DNA from 2 places in the Proteus columbae genome. Region 2 is predicted to be linked to the other one. Evidence: predicted binding sites of a transcription regulator. Region 2 holds the regulator's gene; the other holds the start of a gene.
What was found. Region 2 encodes ArgR, which controls arginine synthesis, uptake and breakdown. Its sites were predicted from a motif close to ANTGAATAAAAATACANT; they were not measured.
Positions count from the first base shown of each region.

Region 1: argC (N-acetyl-gamma-glutamyl-phosphate reductase) is a predicted target of ArgR. The motif match lies at 5,969-5,986, and genes of this name have one in related genera.

Region 1 is NZ_CP043925.1:108,068-117,975, reverse strand. It holds gene sthA (Si-specific NAD(P)(+) transhydrogenase) at 1-204, shown strand, start outside; gene oxyR (DNA-binding transcriptional regulator OxyR) at 196-1,113, opposite strand; gene argH (argininosuccinate lyase) at 1,374-2,756, opposite strand; gene F1325_RS00500 (argininosuccinate synthase) at 2,850-4,058, opposite strand; gene argB (acetylglutamate kinase) at 4,134-4,907, opposite strand; gene argC (N-acetyl-gamma-glutamyl-phosphate reductase) at 4,928-5,932, opposite strand; gene argE (acetylornithine deacetylase) at 6,033-7,196, shown strand; gene poxB (ubiquinone-dependent pyruvate dehydrogenase) at 7,259-8,983, opposite strand; gene F1325_RS00475 (DUF3100 domain-containing protein) at 9,551-9,908, shown strand, end outside.
Region 2 is NZ_CP043925.1:269,322-279,229, reverse strand. It holds gene cgtA (Obg family GTPase CgtA) at 1-988, opposite strand, end outside; gene rpmA (50S ribosomal protein L27) at 1,119-1,376, opposite strand; gene rplU (50S ribosomal protein L21) at 1,396-1,704, opposite strand; gene ispB (octaprenyl diphosphate synthase) at 1,968-2,939, shown strand; gene F1325_RS01385 (DNA-binding protein) at 2,989-3,405, opposite strand; gene F1325_RS01380 (DNA-binding protein) at 3,488-3,838, opposite strand; gene F1325_RS01375 (helix-turn-helix domain-containing protein) at 4,025-4,291, shown strand; gene mdh (malate dehydrogenase) at 4,394-5,332, opposite strand; gene argR (transcriptional regulator ArgR) at 5,780-6,250, shown strand; gene mpl (UDP-N-acetylmuramate:L-alanyl-gamma-D-glutamyl-meso-diaminopimelate ligase) at 6,309-7,688, opposite strand; gene fbp (class 1 fructose-bisphosphatase) at 7,853-8,860, shown strand; gene ppa (inorganic diphosphatase) at 9,060-9,587, shown strand; gene F1325_RS01345 (MFS transporter) at 9,651-9,908, opposite strand, start outside.

The DNA.
Region 1 (9,908 bases), 160 kb from region 2:
TTCCACCGTGAAACCAAGCAAATTTTAGGTATTCACTGCTTCGGTGAGCGTGCCGCTGAAATTATTCATATCGGTCAAGCGATTATGGAGCAAAAAGGTGAAGGCAATACTATCGAGTATTTCGTTAATACTACCTTCAACTATCCAACAATGGCAGAAGCCTATCGTGTTGCCGCACTTAATGGTTTAAACCGCTTATTTTAATGCACTCTGTTTTTCTGCATAAAATGCGGTCATATGTTCACGGATTGTCTCTGCTAACTGTTCATAACGATTACGCAAAGGCGATCCGGGACGATAAACTAAAATAATAGAACGTGATGGATTGGGATCAGTACATTCTAGATAACAAACCCCATCACGTTTTTGTTCTTGAGGTACCGATAAATCAGGTAATAAGGTTATTCCACTACCGGCAGCGACCATATTACGCAATGTCTCTAAACTCGTTGCTCTAAAATGAGTATCTTCTTTTGCACCAGCTTGGAAGCAGAACCCTAACGCTTGATCGCGTAAACAGTGCCCATCTTCTAACATCAATAAACGCTGACCCGCTAAGTCGCCCATCGGCACAGATCCACGTTCATTCCATGGGTGCCCTTCATAAATTGCTAACTTCATTGGCTCTTCAAATAGAGGAACTTCAATAAACGGTGCACTCTCTTTTACCATTGCTAAAATAGCACAATCGAGTTTTCCGCTATCTAATTGAGCTAATAAGCTATGAGTTTGTGCTTCATGAAGATACATCTCTAACTTAGGGTAGTTTTTATGTAATTCGGGAATGATATGGGGCAATAAATAAGGACCAACAGTAGGGATCAGCCCAATATGTAAAGGTCCCGCCATACTTTCGCCTTGCAATGAAGCCATTTCTTGTAGCACTTTGACTTCACGTAAAACGGTTTTCGCTTGATCCACCAGCAACAAACCTTGTTGCGTAAACAGAACTTTACGGCTAGTTCTTTCAAGCAACATTACACCGAGTTCATCTTCAAGTTTACGAATTTGACCACTTAATGTTGGCTGACTCACATGGCAAGAATCTGCCGCACGACGAAAATGTTTATGCTCAGCTAGAGCCACCAGATATTCCAAGTCACGGATATTCATTGCAGATCCCACATTTATTGCTGATAGTTAATGTCTATAGATAATATAGTAACTGATAAATTTTTCTATCAGTCGAATGTTATTCTGTCTCTCTTTTTCGATATTTTCTAAATAAACGACTTAAACAAAACGTATTCCTTCATCCTCTAAAGCATTCAAGATGAGTATAGATATTATCGGCAATTTAAAATAAAAGAACAGAGTGAAATCCACCCTGTTCTTTTTGAATAACAGTAAGTTGTCTTAGATAAACGCTTTGCTTATTTATCCATATTTAAGACTTCTTTGGCTTTTACTATCGCATAAGCGACCTGTTTTTGAGAAACGCCTCCTTTTGCAAGACGTTTATCTAAACAAGATTGAAGCGATAAAATATCGTACACATCAATCATAATTTTACTATTAAACATCTGTAATTCAGAAAGAGGGAGTTCTTCAATTGCTTTACCTTGCTCAATGGCGCAAACCACCACTTCACCTACAATATGGTGAGCTTCACGAAATGGCACACCTTTCGCAACAAGATAATCGGCCAATTCAGTGGCATTAGCATAACCTTGCTTCGCGGCTTCTTCACAACGAGGGCGACGGATTTGGATCCCATCAAGAACAAGCGTTGCCATGTGCAAACAATCAGACCATGTATCGATAGCGTCAAACAGCCCTTCTTTATCTTCTTGCATATCTTTATTGTAAGCGAGAGGCAGACCTTTTAAGGTCATCATCATGCCCGTTAATGCACCTTGCACTCGTCCACATTTTCCGCGGATAAGCTCAAGTGCATCTGGGTTTTTCTTTTGTGGCATTAATGATGAGCCAGAAGTTACCTTGTCTGATAATTCAATAAAACCCGCTTCACCACTATTAAAGAAAATAAGATCTTCTGCAAAACGCGATAAATGCACCATACCAATGGCCGCAGAAGATAATAGCTCTAAGACATGATCACGATCGGAGACACTGTCTAAACTATTGTTGGTTGCACTCGCAAAACCCAGCCATCCAGCTAATTGTTCACGATCGATATCATAAGCCGTACCTGCCAGCGCGCCACATCCTAATGGGCTGATATCTAAACGCTTCAACGCATCAGCTAAACGGCTTTCATCTCTGGCTAGCATTTCATTGTATGCTAAACACCAATGTGCAAAAGTCACAGGCTGAGCACGCTGTAAATGGGTGTAACCTGGCATCACCGCATTTTGATTTTGTTCTGCGGTGATAACTAAGGCTTTTTGTAGCTCAACAATGGCTTGGCGTAGATGAATAACTTCTTCTTTACACCATAATTTTAAGTCTGTTGCGACCTGATCATTACGGCTACGACCTGTGTGTAATTTTTTACCTAAATCACCCACTTTGGCAATAAGCTTACTTTCAACCCAGCTATGAATATCTTCTGCATCACTCTGCAAAATAGACTGCGGGTTTGCTGTTACTTCTTCTGATAATTCATTTAAAGCTTGCTCAAGTTGAGCTTGTTCATCTTGCGACAATACGCCAACTGTGACTAACGCTTTAGACCAAGCTACTGAGCCAAAGATATCCTGTTGTGCCAGTCGAAAATCAAACCGCAGTGAATCATTGAATTGTTTAAACCGTTGATCAGCTTCCTGACTAAAACGTCCACCCCAGAGTGCCATAATCGCTTCCTATATTTATTCTGTGTAATAAAAGAGTGAGAGTGATGCCTTATATACTTATATAGATATATAGCATCACTCTATTGTTTAACCTTATTTCTTACTCAATGCACGGATACGTGATGGTAAAGAATATAAACGGATAAACCCTTCAGCATGGCTGTGATCGTAAACTTCATCTTCACCAAAGGTTGCAAACTCTTCAGAATACAGACTGTTATCTGATTTCTTCTGAATAGCATTAACATGACCTTTATACAGCTCTAATACCACTTCACCATTCACATCTTTTGCCAATGACTCTGCCGCCGCTTGCAGTGAAGCGCGAATTGGCGTGAACCAACGACCGTCATAAGCCACATAAGACATCTCTAAGCCTAGCTGTTGACGCCATTTAAAAGCATCTCTATCGAGTACAAGTTGCTCAACACCACGCAGAGCCGCCATCATGATAGTGCCCCCCGGAGTTTCATAGCAGCCACGAGATTTCATTCCCACTAAACGGTTTTCAACAATATCAATACGACCGATACCATGTTTAACGCCTAATGCATTTAAGGTATCTAAACATTCAAAAGGTGATTGTGTTTTACCGTTTACAGCAATGACTTCCCCCGCTTTTACGGTGACAGTAACGAGTTCTGGTGTTTCTGGTGCTTTCTTCGGATCAACCGTCCATGCCCAACAATCTTCGTTTGAGGCATTCCACGGGCTTTCTAATACACCACCTTCTGTTGAGATATGCCATGCGTTTTCGTCACGGCTATAAATTTTCTCAAGCGTTGCTGTGGTTGGGATATTACGAACTTTCAGATAATCCAGTAGCGCTTCACGAGAACGTAAATCCCACTCTCTCCAAGGCGCGACCACTTTAAGTTGTGGAGCAAGTGCCGCATAAGTACTTTCGAAACGAACCTGATCGTTACCTTTACCTGTTGCACCATGAGCCACTGCATCGGCACCGAGTTTTAAGGCTAGTTCAACTTGCGCTTTAGCGATAACAGGACGTGCCATTGAAGTACCTAATAAGTAGCTACCTTCATATAACGCGCCTGTTTTTAATACTGGGTAAACATAGTCTTTGATAAACTCTTCACGTAAATCGACGATATGACACTCAGAAGCACCTGATGCTAAGGCCTTTTGTTCCACACCCACTAAATCATCACGGCTTTGACCCACATCCGCGACAAAAGCGATAACTTCACAGTTATCATAATGTTCTTTTAGCCAAGGAATGATTGCCGAAGTATCCAATCCGCCAGAGTACGCCAGTACGATTTTTTTTATACCTTTAGTCATAGTGATAACCTTCAATTCCTAATTTGTTTAAATTCTGCCAACTATCAAATAGCGATAAGGTTTCTAGAAAGATTTTTAAGCTAAAATACGGGTTCCGACTGCAACACCATTAAACAGAGCCGTTAGTTTTTCAGCATGGCGCCAACTTGCAATTTCAACTGGTCGTCCTAACGTTTTAGCCGCTTCCAATGCCGCGTTTACTTTCACTATCATGCCGTCAGTGATAATGCCTTGATCGATTAATGTCTGTGCTTTTTCTGCTGACATCTCAGCTATCTTCTGGCCTTTACCATCTAAAATGCCACTGACGTCTGAAAGCAACACTAAATCAGCACCTAACGTTTCAGCGATAGCGGTTGCCGCTTGATCAGCATTCACATTCATCAGTTCACCTTTTTCAGTCATACCGATAGAACTGATAATAGGTAGATAGCCGGCACCCAATAATAAATTGAGTAAATCAGGAGAGCCGGGATTTGCATTTCCTACATGACCTAGCTCTTCATTGATTTGAGTGACTTTAGCTAATTGTCCATCACCCAAAGAAAGCCCCACACCATTAAGCCCAAACTTAGTTGCCCACGATAGCAAGGTTTTATTGGCACTTCCGGCAAGTGCTCCTGTGATGATGTCTATCTGATCAGCCGGTGTGACACGAAGCCCCTGCTTTTTCACCACAGGCAATTGAAATTTACCCATCAATTCATCCACCAAACAGCCACCACCATGTACGATGACTAAGGGGCGAGAATGTGTTGAACGATACTGTTGTAATGCAGTGAAAAACCGCGTTAACGCTTCTTCACTATCAAGGAGCACACCACCCAGTTTGATAATTAATGGTTCCATGAAACTTCCCTACTCATTATTTAAATAAGTGATTCGGTTTCAGCGAAACCAAACCGAATGTTCATACATTGCACCGCTTGTGCAGCAGCCCCTTTCAACAAGTTATCTTCAACACCGACCACAATCAGATGTTCACCTTGTTGAGCAAATCCGATATCACAGAATGCAGTTCCTACAACGGCTTTTAATGCAGGTAACCCTTTTTCATAAACACGCACTAATGGTTTATCTTGATAAGCATCTTCAAAGACTTCTCTTACATCCTCTTGTGTCACACCCACTTTTAACTTACAGGTGATAGTGGCTAAGATCCCTCTGGCAAAATTACCCAGATGAGGTGTAAAAATGACATCAATACCCAGATGTGTTGCAATTTCAGGTTGATGGCGATGCGTAAACACGCCATAAGGTTGCAAGCTCACTTCGCAAAAGCTACTGGTTAAAGAGGCTTTTCTACCAGCACCACTCACACCGCTGGTGGCATTAATCACTGGCCACTGTGCTGTATCTAAAAGTCCCGCTTCCACAAGCGGTTTTAGAGACAACTGAGACACTGTTGGATAACAACCCGGCACTGCAATTAATTGAGCCTGACTAATAATGTCGGCATTCCATTCAGCTAACCCATAAACTGCCTGTGATAACCAATCAGTATTCTTATGCTCGAATCCATAGTATTGTTGATAAAAATGCTTGTTTTGTACTCGATAGGCGCCAGATAAGTCGAACACCACGCAACCTTGCTCTAGAAAAATAGGGGCAATGTCATGGCTGACTTCATGTGCTGTTGCTAAAAAAACGATATCAATATTTTCAACAGCTTTAGCCACATCAACCATCGGCTCTAGTGGGAGATCTACTAAACCACGATATTGTGGATGAAGTTCGGAAAAGCACTTTCCTGCATCTGCGCTTTGAGCTGATACCATCAGTCTGCTCAAATTCACATGAGGATGCTGCTGAAGATAGGCGGCTAATTCAGCGCCAGTGTAACCACTTGCTCCTACAATCAGAGTATTTAACATGTCATTCTTACCTTGTACTATGAACACAAACCGATTAATGTATTTTTATTCAAAAAAAGTGCATGAATATTGATACTATTATGAAGAAAGGCTGTCAACAGTGAATATTAAATTACCTACATTTATTGAGATTTATCGTCAATTAATTGCAACTCCCTCTATCAGTGCAACAGACGCTAAAAACGATCAAAGCAACGAAGCATTGATTAACCTGCTTGCTAATTGGTTGGAAACATTAGGTTTTTCAATTGAAATTCAACCTGTACCCGAAACGCGAGGCAAATTTAACCTTCTCGCAACATTAGGGGCGGGGAAAGGCGGATTATTACTCTGTGGTCATACTGACACTGTGCCGTTTGATGAAGGCCGTTGGACGCAAGATCCTTTTACGCTGACAGAAAAAGAAAATAAGTTATACGGTTTAGGTACAGCGGATATGAAAGGCTTTTTTGCCTTTATTCTTGACGCATTACGTGACGTGGATACTAAAACACTAACGCATCCACTTTATATACTTGCTACCGCTGATGAAGAAACCTCTATGGCAGGGGCGCGTTATTTTGCCGCTAATACAGCAATCCGCCCTGATTTTGCCATTATTGGCGAACCTACATCGTTAAAGCCTATTCGTGCTCATAAAGGGCATTTATCAAATGCAATACGCATTACTGGGCAATCAGGGCATTCTAGTGATCCAGAAAAAGGAGTGAACGCGATAGAACTGATGCATGAGTCTATTACTCACCTTAGTACACTGCGCGATACGTTAAAAACTCGCTATAACAACCCTGCGTTTGTTATCCCTTATCCAACAATGAACTTTGGTTATATTAATGGCGGTGATGCAGCAAATAGAATTTGTGCTTGCTGTGAATTACATATGGATATTCGCCCATTACCGGGATTAACACTGCAAGACTTGGATGATTTACTTCACGAAACATTAGCGCCAGTCAAAGCACGTTGGCCGGGTCGTTTAAGTGTTGAGGCATTACACGATCCTATTCCGGGTTATGAGTGCCCAACCGATCATAAAATGGTTGCCGTGATCGAAAAACTATTGGGTGAGAAAGCGCAAACTGTGAATTACTGTACCGAAGCGCCGTTTATTCAAGATCTCTGCCCTACCTTAGTTTTAGGCCCAGGTTCTATTGAGCAAGCACATCAACCTGATGAATTTATTGATATGGCATTTATTGAGCCGACTCGTGAATTAATGGGGCAATTAATTGAAAACTTCTGTTTAACAGAGAAAGCCCAATAATAATAAAATAACCCTATCGATTTATTTTGATAGGGTTATTTATCTTCAATCTGACTTAATAACTAGCGTAACCAATTAGTCTTGGCAAGTTGAACAATCTCATCTCCTCGACCATTAATAATCGCTTTCATCATATACAGGCTAAACCCTTTTGCTTGTTCAAACTTCACTTCAGGAGGCATTGAAAGCTCTTGTTTGGCAGTTACCACATCCACAATCACAGGGCCATCATGTTCAAAGGCTTCTTTAAGTGCATTATCCAGATCTTCACCTTTTTCTACTCGAATGCCTTTGATACCAGATGCATTAGCAATAGCCGCGAAATCTGGATTATGTAAATCCGTACCATCGGTTAAATAACCACCCGCTTTCATTTCCATCGCGACAAAGCCTAATACACTGTTATTAAAAATAATCACTTTGACGGGTAAATTCATTTGAGCTAATGAGATAAAATCACCCATTAGCATGGTAAATCCACCATCACCACACATTGCCACAACTTGACGCTTTCTATCTAACGCCTGTGCACCAATGGCTTGAGCCATCGCATTTGCCATAGAGCCGTGATTAAACGAGCCCAGTAAACGACGTTTTCCATTCATGCCCACATAACGTGCTGCCCATACTGTTGGTGTCCCTACGTCACAAGTAAAAATAGCATCATCATTTGCCAGTTCACTTAATCGACGAGCCAAATATTGTGGATGAATAAGCTCACGTTCACTCGGTTGTGCAAGTGCATCCAGATCTTCTCGTGCTTTAGCATAATGTTTCAGTGAAGCATCAAGATGAGTGGTATCTGTTTTCTCTTTTAAACGAGGCTGTATCGCATTGAGTGTGGCTTTAATATCGCCAATCATCGCCATATCGACATGGCAATGCGAACCAAGGCTACTTGGATTAATATCAATTTGAATAATATTGGCTTTTGATGGATAAAATGCACGATAAGGGAATTGCGTACCTAATAACACTAACGTATCAGCATTTTCCATCGCATGATAACCCGATGAAAAACCAATTAATCCTGTCATTCCTACACTATAGGGATTTTTCCACTCAATGTACTCTTTCCCTCGCAATGCGTGTACAACAGGGGCTTTTAATGTTTGAGCCAGTTTAATCACTTCGTCGCGAGCCTGAGCACATCCAGCACCGCACATTAAAGTGATATTTTTTGCATTATTTAGCGCATCGGATAATTTTTCGATTTCGAAACGATTTGGCATGATGAGTGGAGATTGCAACGGATACCAGTTTTCATGCGCATCTTCTGGGGCTGGTTTTAGTGCAACATCTCCCGGTAAAACAACAACAGCGACTCCTTTTTTCAAAATAGCGGTTCGCATTGCAATAGCAAGCACTTGAGGGATCTGCTCTGGGTTTGAGACTAATTCACAATAATGGCTACATTCGCGAAAAAGTTCTTGAGGATGTGTTTCTTGAAAGTAATTACTACCAATTTCAGCAGAAGGAATATGCGCAGCAATGGCTAACACTGGAACATGATTACGATGGCAATCAAAAAGCCCATTGATAAGATGTAAATTTCCTGGTCCACAAGAGCCAGCGCAAACCGCTAATTGACCATTAACTGCCGCTTCTGCTCCTGCGGCAAAAGCCGCGACTTCTTCATGACGGGTTCCCATCCACTCAATCGTTCCCATCTTTCGCAAGCTATCACTTAATCCATTGAGAGAATCGCCTGTCACGCCCCAAATACGTTTCACACCTGCATTATGGAGTACTTTAGCAATATAAGTTGCAACTGTTTGCTTACTCATGGTGATGTCTTTCCTCAGTTTTGGGTGAATTACGCCTCTGCGAGCTACACTTATCTCCTTCCCATATTCTGTTTCTCTTCCTCATCAGCTTGCAGAGAAAATTATCTTACTAACTCAAATATAAAGAATAACACCAATCACTATAATGTCACTGTGGGGATAAAATCAGCCCTCAAAAATACAAAAAATAAAATATCACTTCCAAATACATTCATTAAATTTATAATAACCGCATCAAATAAGAATACATCTCATTAATAACGTATTATTCTTTATTAAATTATAGACAATACTTTCTTATAGTATTATTTTAATAATTAAAATAATTTTTAATTATGATTTTTCTCTTCACATTTTTATTAACAATTAAGCTGACTCATTTCAGCCTTACTCACTGTCTTTATTAAAAAATTTAACTTTCTCCTATTTGTTAATAAATTTATCACCATTGTATTATTTCATGCACCATGAAAAAGAGGTATGAAATAAACATGACATTGGTCACGCTACCTTTTGCTTTTTGTCCTCTAGAATAAAGCCTGATTATTTTTCAACGGAGATTAACGGATGGACAAAAGTAGAAGTCCGATAAAGGTTTTCTTTATTAGTATTCTTGCAGTCCTTTTCTTAATTTTTATTTCACAATATGTCATTGGTAAAAAAGAAATTAAGATTGGCATTGCGGTAATACCTATTTTACCAATGCTATTTGCTGTAATTATTGGTATGTGTATATCTGCTGGATTTACCCGTAAAAAAATTAAAGTATGGGGTAAATTATTCACAGAAAAAGAAGAAGGCTTCTGCGGTAAAATGGTAGGTTTCAGCCTACTTATTTTAGGTACGCAATATGCGGGAATGATTGTTCCTAATATTAAAATGATTTTAAGTGTCGGTATTCCTTTATTTGTTCAGGAACTCGGTA
Region 2 (9,908 bases):
CCATGATATTCCAGCAAAGTTTTTTCACACCTTCTTGGTTGATTGCCGCTATCATGTAATAGTTTTCATCCCAACCTAGCGCTTCAACAATTGCTTTTGCCTTCTCTTTTGCTTCTTCAGCATCAAGAAGATCAACTTTATTGAACACTAACCAACGTGGTTTTTGTGCTAATTTTTCGCTGTATTTCTCTAATTCGGAGATAATAATTTTTGCATTTTCCACAGGATCCGATCCATCAATAGGATCAATGTCGATCAAGTGTAATAACACACGACAGCGTTCTAAGTGTTTTAAAAATTGGATCCCAAGACCTGCACCATCAGCAGCGCCTTCGATTAATCCGGGAATATCTGCAACCACAAAGCTTTGGTGATTATCCATACGCACCACACCTAGGCTTGGTACTAATGTTGTAAATGGATAATCAGCAACTTTAGGTTTTGCTGCTGATACTGCACGAATAAATGTAGATTTGCCCGCATTTGGCATACCAAGCATACCCACATCAGCTAATAACATTAGCTCTAATAGGACTTCGCGAGATTCACCTGGCGTTCCCATTGTACGTTGACGTGGAGCACGGTTCACCGACGATTTAAAACGAGTATTACCTAAACCGTGGAAACCACCTTTAGCAACCATTTGCTTTTGACCGTGAGCAGTCAAGTCAGCAATGACTTCATTTGTTGCTAAATCACGGACACGCGTTCCGACAGGAACACTGATAGTAATATCTTGACCACGCTTACCGGTGCAATCACGACTGTGGCCATTTTCACCACGTTCTGCACGATAAGATTTAGTAAAACGGTAATCAATTAAGGTGTTAAGGTTTTCGTCTGCAATCATGTAGACATCACCACCATCACCACCATCACCACCGTCTGGTCCCCCGTTAGGGATATATTTTTCGCGACGAAAGCTTACACAGCCGTTACCACCATCGCCCGCGACGATTAGGATCTTGGCCTCATCAACAAATTTCATGATTTTACTCCGTATAGTAGCCATTAACGTGCTGGATGGCCGAAATTACCCAGAGATGGCCTTTTTTAAATATAAAAAGCCCCGCAACAGATTTGCAGGGCTTTTGACTCGGTGCTTAAAGGACCAGTAATTATTCAGCTTCGATGCTGATAAATTTACGGTTGTTTGGACCTTTAACTTCGAACTTAATTTTTCCGTCAGCTAATGCAAACAGGGTGTGGTCACGACCACAACCAACGTTAGTACCTGCATGGAACTTAGTACCACGTTGACGAACGATGATGCTACCTGCTAATACAGCTTCACCACCGAAACGTTTAACACCCAGACGTTTTGCTTCGGAATCACGACCGTTACGAGTCGAGCCGCCAGCCTTTTTATGTGCCATTGAACTACTCTCCTAAACCTTAAGCGATACCAGTGATTTTAACATCAGTAAACCACTGACGGTGGCCCTGTTGTTTACGGCTGTGTTTACGACGACGGAACTTAACAATCTTAACTTTATCGCCGCGACCGTGAGCAACCACTTCCGCTTTAACTTTAACGCCCGCAAGGATTGGAGCGCCAATTTGAATGTCATCGCCATTAGCGACCATCATTACAGTATCAAACTCGATTGTTTCGCCAGTAGCTACTTCCAGCTTCTCTAAACGAATAGTTTGACCTTCGCTGACTCGGTGTTGTTTACCACCACTTTGGAAAACCGCGTACATATAAACTCCGCTTTCCGCACACTCCCAATATGTATAATTTGAGTGCACAATTAAAATATTCACATAGGGCGCGAATTCTACGCAAATTTAGTGCCGATGACAAGTACAGATCGCAAACTAGCGTTAAAAAAAAGAGTTTTTTACACGATATTTATTTCAGCCATTTTTAAAGTACAATCTAAATTATAAGAGAGTAAAATCTATGGCATGATCATTTTTTATTAATAATAACGCGCTCATTGGCGAGCCAAAGTCGAAAAAACATGAATTTAGAATCTATTATAAAACTAACATCCGCTGATATGACTGCGGTAAATGAGGCAATCCTTTACCAGCTTAATTCAGATGTTTCTTTGATAAACCAACTTGGTTACTACATCATTAGTGGTGGTGGTAAAAGGATCCGACCAATGATCGCAGTGCTCACTGGACGAGCATTGGACTATCAAGGTGACAAACATATCTCGGTCGCAGCACTTATCGAATTTATTCATACTGCAACGTTGTTACATGATGATGTTGTTGATGAATCTGATATGCGCAGAGGAAAACAAACGGCAAATGCTGTCTTTGGAAATGCTGCCAGTGTACTTGTTGGCGACTTTATTTATACACGATCCTTTCAGATGATGACGGATCTTGATTCGATGCGTGTATTAAAATTAATGTCTAGCGCCACCAATGTGATCGCTGAAGGTGAAGTTTTACAATTAATGAATTGTAACGATCCCGACATTTCTGAAGATGACTATATGCAAGTTATCTACAGCAAAACAGCTCGTCTCTTTGAAGCTGCTTCTCATGCATCAGCGATCCTTTCAGGTGCGACGCCTGAGCAAGAAAAAGCATTCCAAGATTATGGTCGTTATCTTGGGACTGCTTTCCAGCTCATTGACGATTTACTTGATTATGATGCAGATAACAACCAGTTGGGTAAAAACACTGGTGATGATCTTGATGAAGGTAAACCAACGTTGCCATTACTTCATGCTATGCATAACGGCAATGAAGAAGAATCCCAATTAATTCGCCAAGCCATTGAACAAGGTAATGGCCGCCATTTATTGGATACTGTTTTAAATACTATGAAACAGTGTGGCTCTTTGGAATATACCCGCCAAAAAGCAGAAGAAGAAGCAGACAAAGCGATTGAAGCTTTATCAATTATACCTGACTCACCGTATAAAGATGCGCTTATTGGGCTTGCTCACGTCGCTGTACAACGTCAATCATAACTTTGATATATAATCCCTATTAGTTATGTAAAGAAGCCCGCTAGAGCAACTACGTCGACTCTGGTGGGCTTTTTAATTTATTGAGAACTTCTTCGTTTTCTCGTTCAATAGCATCTTGATTATCTGCATCAATATAACTAATGAGCTTTGCTAATCCTTCACGGAGCACAAATTTTACAATTTTCTCTCGTTCTGATTTAGTCAGTTGATAATAGGCTTCAACCCAAATCAAAAAGGCATCCTGACGTTTCGATAAATACTCAGCCGGAGGTTCATGTGCAGCGAGCACACTGATCACCTCATCAGGCAGACTTTTTACAGAATACTCAACAGCTTTTCCCTGCACGCCACGTTTACGACGGTTTTCCCATCCTTCACGACGCGCCATCAAGTTAACTCCCTGCGGTGAGTTAGGTAACCCCGCAAGCCCCACTAATTCTTTCGCTGTATACCATTCTTTTTTCATGATCTCATCTCACATTCAACTAAGAGGTTAGTCAGATAGATATCTGTTGCGGATAACGCAATAATAGATTCTTTAAAATCGCTTAATCATTGACGACTTTTTCTAAAAAACTTCTAATACCATCCCGCAATATCAGCTCTGTTAAGGTTTTTTGTTCACCATCATTTAGTTGTTGGAATGCTTTCACCCAGATAACGAGTGGCTCCTCTTTTTTATTTAATTTGTAATGTGCTAATGGCTCATAAAGTTCTAGAGCAATTAAAGTTTCTTCTGGTAAACAAGAATAATGATATTCAACACCATTACCTTGCTTATTTTTTACATTCTGTTTTTGCCAAGATTCGCGTCTTGCTTTTGAATTTATACCTTGTGGTGATTTAGGTAATCCACCTATACCCGTCAATTCCTTTGCCGTATACCACTCTTTTTTCATTATGTTTCTCTAAAATTGTTATCAACTTCAAAAAAGAAATTATTAAGAAAAAAATCAGAAATCTTTTTAGAAAAATAATGTTATTTTATTTTCTAAATAATCAGTTTAAATGCTTTAGGACATTTCTAATAAACTGTTATTTATACCACTAACACAGCAATTAATTTTATAGAAAAAGGATTAAAAATGATTTCAAGGAAATCTGATTGGCATCCTGCCGATATTATTGCCGCACTTAGAAAACGAGGAACAACACTTGCTGCCATCTCTCGCCAAGCAGGGTTAAGCTCTTCAACACTCGCTAATGCGCTATCACGCCCTTGGCCTAAAGGAGAAAAAATCATTGCTGATTATCTTGGTGTCTCCCCCTCTGAAATTTGGCCTAGTCGTTATTTTCATCCTGAAACAGGAGAATTACTTGAGCGAAAGATTCGTACCAAAACTAATAATTAACTAATAATTACAGACATTATAATTAATAAAAAAAACCGCTGATATAGTATCAGCGGTTTTTATTTAAATTTGCATTATTTTTATAGCAAAAAAAGTATTTCTTTATTTATTAATAAATTCTTCACCAAGAATTATATCTTTTTTCAATACATCTAACATGCCATTAAGAGATTGCTTTTCAAAATCACTTAATTTACCAATAGATAAATATTCCTCTACACCGTTTTTACCTAAAAGAATAGGTTGTGCAAAGAAACGGGCATATTCTCCGTCACCTTCTGTATAGGTACATTCAATAACATTTTTCTCGCCATTTAGAGCGCGAATTAATGAAAGACCAAAACGAGCCGCTGCTTGGCCCATTGATAATGTAGCTGATCCGCCACCGGCTTTTGCTTCTACTACCTCAGTACCTGCATTTTGAATGCGTTTAGTCAGTGCAGCAATTTCATCATCAGTAAATGAAACGCCATCAACTTGGGATAATAGAGGAAGGATAGTCACACCAGAGTGTCCGCCGATTACAGGAACATTGGTTTTTTGTGGATCTTTACCTTTTAGTTCAGCGACAAAGGTATTGGCGCGAATAATGTCGAGTGTAGTAATTCCGAAGAGACGTTTTTTATCATAAACGCCTGCTTTTTTGAGTACTTCAGCGGCAATAGCAACCGTTGTATTCACTGGATTAGTAATGATACCGATAAGTGCTTTAGGGCAGTTTTGTGCAACCTTTTCAATTAAGTTACGCACAATACCCGCGTTAACATTGAAAAGATCTGAACGATCCATGCCTGGCTTACGGGCAACACCCGCAGAAATCAGAACAACATCAGCGCCTTTTAGTGCAGGGGAAGGATCTTCACCCGCAAAACCTTTTATAGTAACTTGAGTCGGGATATGGCTTAAGTCAGCTGCGACACCCGGCGTGACGGGAGCGATATCATATAAAGAGAGTTCACTACCAGCAGGAAGCTGGTTTTTAAGAAGAAGTGCCAGTGCCTGACCAATACCACCTGCTGCACCGAGAACTGCTACTTTCATTCTGATACTCCTTAGTTTACAAGATAGTGGAACGCCTTAGAGATATTCACTATTACGCAATTCACCTTGTAAAAAACAATTATTTAACAGCAATATTGCATAATAAGGCATTTACAGTGAAAAATAATACTTTGGTTATTCTAAACAAATTGCTTATCTGTTAATGAGATAGTGGACACTCTTTTGATAAATAATTTCAATAAACATGACAAAGTGTTAAGTACACCATCATCCTTATGATAATCATTTAAACTTATCATTTATTTAACAAATGTTTTACTTTCCTTAAATTATCACATTCATGCGCCGTAAATAAAATTTTTTCGCAGTACATTCTACTTTACAATTTTGAGGAGGCTATCACGCGCCTTTCTTCGTCTTTTGTTGCATAAAAATTCACTTCTCTGCATAATGCACAGGTTATTGATAACTCACTAAAGGTGAACTATGCGCGTTCCTTCTAAGCAAGAAGACTTGGTTAAAGCGTTTAAAGCCCTGCTGAAAGAAGAAAAATTCAGTTCACAAGGCGAGATTGTGACTGCATTACAAGAGGCTGGATTTGATAATATTAATCAGTCCAAAATCTCTCGTATGCTAACAAAATTTGGTGCAGTAAGAACCCGTAACGCCAAAATGGAAATGGTTTATTGTCTTCCTACTGAGCTTGGCGTACCAACAGCAAGCAGCCCACTAAAAAATCTGGTACTCGATATCGATCATAACCATTCTGTTGTGGTGATAAGAACAAGTCCGGGTGCGGCACAACTTATTGCACGTTTATTAGATTCATTAGGCAAAGCAGAAGGGATCCTTGGCAGTATTGCGGGTGATGACACCATTTTTTCAACACCAGCACCAGGATTTTCCACAGAAGAATTACGAGACGCTATTCTGAATCTTTTTGATCAGGAATTATAATTAGCCTTTCTACAGCTTCAAAAAATAAGCCACTGAATTTTCAGTGGCTTATTTATTTTTAATACTGGCTATCAAGATCTTTAGGCTGTGCTAATTTTGCGAGCAGTTTTTCGTGAATACCACCAAAACCGCCATTACTCATAATCAAAATATGATCGCCCGCTTGAGCTTCTTTCGCAATCATATCGACTAATGTATCAAGATCCGTACTCCAACGAGCAGGTTGTACACAATGCTCTGCAATGTCACTCACTAACCACTGAATATTAGGTGGCTGGAATAAAAAGACTTCATCAGCACGACCTAATGCAGGTGCGATATCATCCTTGCTAATTCCCATTTTCATGGTATTTGAACGAGGCTCTAACACCGCAATAATACGAGCAGTTCCACCGACTTTACTGCGTAACGCTTCAAGCGTTGCCAGAATCGCTGTGGGATGATGTGCAAAGTCATCATAAACACTTATTTGGTTAACCTCACCACGTAGCTCTAAGCGACGACGCGCATTAATAAACTTATCTAACGCTTCACAAGCATCAGCAGGTAAAACACCAACATGATGCGCTGCAACAATCGCCATTAAGCCATTTTGCATGTTATGTTCACCAGAAAGTCCCCAACACACTTCACCAACTCGCTCACCTTTGTGAAATACCTCAAAATGACTACTGTCATTACTGAGTTTTTTAGCTTGCCAATCTCCTGTTTCACCTGTGAATTCTTGTTCACTCCAGCATCCCATACCAATGGTCTGTTTTAGATTCATATCGCTATCAGGCATGATGATTTTTCCTGTGCCTGGGACGATACGAACTAAATGATGGAATTGTTTTTGAATTGCCGCCAAATCATCAAAAATATCGGCATGATCGAATTCAAGATTATTTAAAATCAGTGTGCGTGGAGAATAATGAACAAATTTAGAGCGTTTATCAAAGAAAGCACTATCATATTCATCAGCTTCAATCACAAAGAAAGGGCTTTCGCCTAACTGTGCAGATACTTGGAAATTACCCGGTACACCACCAATTAAAAAACCAGGTTTATAACCACAGTCTTCTAAAACCCAAGCTAGCATACCTGCTGTTGTGGTTTTACCGTGGGTTCCAGCAACGGCTAACACCCAACGTTCAGGTAAAATATAATCATGTAACCACTGAGGGCCTGAGGTATAAGGTAAACCTTTTTCAAGTACAGCTTCAACACAAGGATTTCCTCGTGTCATCGCATTACCAATAATCACCATGTCAGGGGCAGGTTCTAATTGTTTTGGGTCATATCCCTCAATCAGTTCGATTCCCTGATTTTCTAATAAAGTACTCATGGGTGGATAGACATTAGCATCTGAGCCTGTGACTTTATGTCCCTTCGCTCTAGCTAAAATGGCAAGACTTCCCATAAAGGTGCCACAAATACCAAGAATATGAATGTGCATGAATTTCTGTCCAATAGCATGAAGTTGGTCACTATTCTAACGATCAAAAAGCAGATAAGAAACGGATTAACCTTTGAATCGTGCGATTCTTTGGCTAAACTTGCCACCACCAAGGAGATTTTCCTCCTTTTTTACTTTACCCACTCACATTCAGGACCTGCGTCATGAAAACATTAGGCGAATTTATCGTCGAGAAACAACAAGATTTTCCCCATGCAACTGGCGAACTTACTGCATTACTTTCGGCGATTAAGCTTGGGGCTAAAATTATCCACCGTGATATTAACAAAGCAGGGTTAGTCGATATTCTTGGTACTAACGGTGTTTCTAATGTTCAAGGTGAAGCCCAGATGAAACTGGATCTTTACGCGAATGAGAAACTAAAAGCTGCATTAAAAGCGCGTGGTGAAGTTGCGGGTATCGGATCAGAAGAAGAAGATGATATTGTTATCTTTGAAGGTGATCGTGCTGAAAATGCTAAGTATGTTGTACTAATGGATCCTTTAGACGGTTCGTCGAATATTGATGTAAACGTTTCCGTCGGAACAATTTTCTCTATTTACCACCGTATTACGCCTATTGGCCAATCTGTCACTTTAGATGACTTCTTACAACCAGGTCATCGCCAAGTAGCCGCGGGCTATGTCGTTTATGGCTCATCAACCATGTTAGTTTATACAACAGGTTGTGGTGTTCATGCCTTTACTTACGATCCATCTTTAGGTGTATTCTGTTTATCTCATGAAAGCGTACATTTCCCACCAACAGGAAACATGTACTCAATCAACGAAGGTAACTACATCAAATTCCCATTAGGTGTAAAAAAATACATTAAGTATTGCCAAGAACAAGACGCAGCAACAAATCGCCCTTATACCACACGTTATATTGGCTCTTTAGTTGCTGATTTCCACCGCAACTTACTGAAGGGCGGTATTTATATTTACCCAAGTACTGCAAGCCACCCTACTGGTAAATTACGTTTACTCTATGAATGCAATCCAATGGCGTTCTTAGCCGAACAAGCTGGCGGTAAAGCAAGTAACGGTAAAGAGCGTATTCTTGATATCGAACCAAAAGAACTTCACCAACGTATGCCTTTCTTTGTAGGGACTAAATCGATGGTTGAACAAGCTGAAAGCTTTATGGCGCAATATCCAGACGAAGAATAATCCATTCGTTTAGCACTAACATAGATAAACCGGACTTCTTATTCGTCCGGTTTTTTCATCTTTGAAAATAGCTCTTCCTTTTATTTGCTGCTTATTTTTACGTCAGAACGCAACATGTTCGGCAAAAAACGGGTATTGTTAAAAACTTTTCGCTATACTAAAGCCCACGTAAAATTAATTTTTTTATAGGAAATTTTTTATGAGCCTGAATCATGTTCCTGCTGGTAAAGAACTACCAGAAGATATCTATGTTGTTATTGAAATCCCAGCAAACGCTGATCCTATCAAATACGAAGTTGATAAAGAAAGTGGCGCACTGTTCGTTGACCGTTTTATGTCAACTGCAATGTTCTACCCATGCAACTACGGTTACATCAACAACACGTTATCTTTAGATGGTGACCCAGTAGACGTTCTGGTTCCAACTCCATATCCATTACAACCAGGTTCAGTTATTCGTTGCCGTCCTGTTGGCGTACTGAAAATGACTGACGAATCAGGTGAAGATGCGAAACTGGTTGCAGTTCCTCACACTAAACTGAGCAAAGAATACGATCACATTAAAGATGTGACTGATCTGCCAGAGCTTTTAAAAGCACAGATCAAACATTTCTTTGAACACTACAAAGATTTAGAAGCGGGCAAATGGGTTAAAGTTGACGGTTGGGAAGGCGTAGAAGCAGCTAAAGCTGAAATTCTGTCTTCTTTCGAACGCGCTAAAAAATAATTCTGACCCACTCAGAATAACTAAGTGAATTATGACTTAATAATTTACTGATAAATAAGCTCTTCATTTTATTGAAGGGCTTTTTTTATGATAACGACGTCTCTTTTTTAAGCGTATTACAAGCAATCCACCACTTATCAATGTTATTCCTATAGCAATAACCATCAGTGTATAAATAGTGGTGACCTCCCCTGTAGAGAAAAATAAAAGCCCCCCAACAATGGGTAATATCATCTGATTTAATAAAATAATCAGTGATGAAATGCTAGCGAGCTGATTTATGGGAATAATTTCCATTCTTAATATTCTCAATACATTACC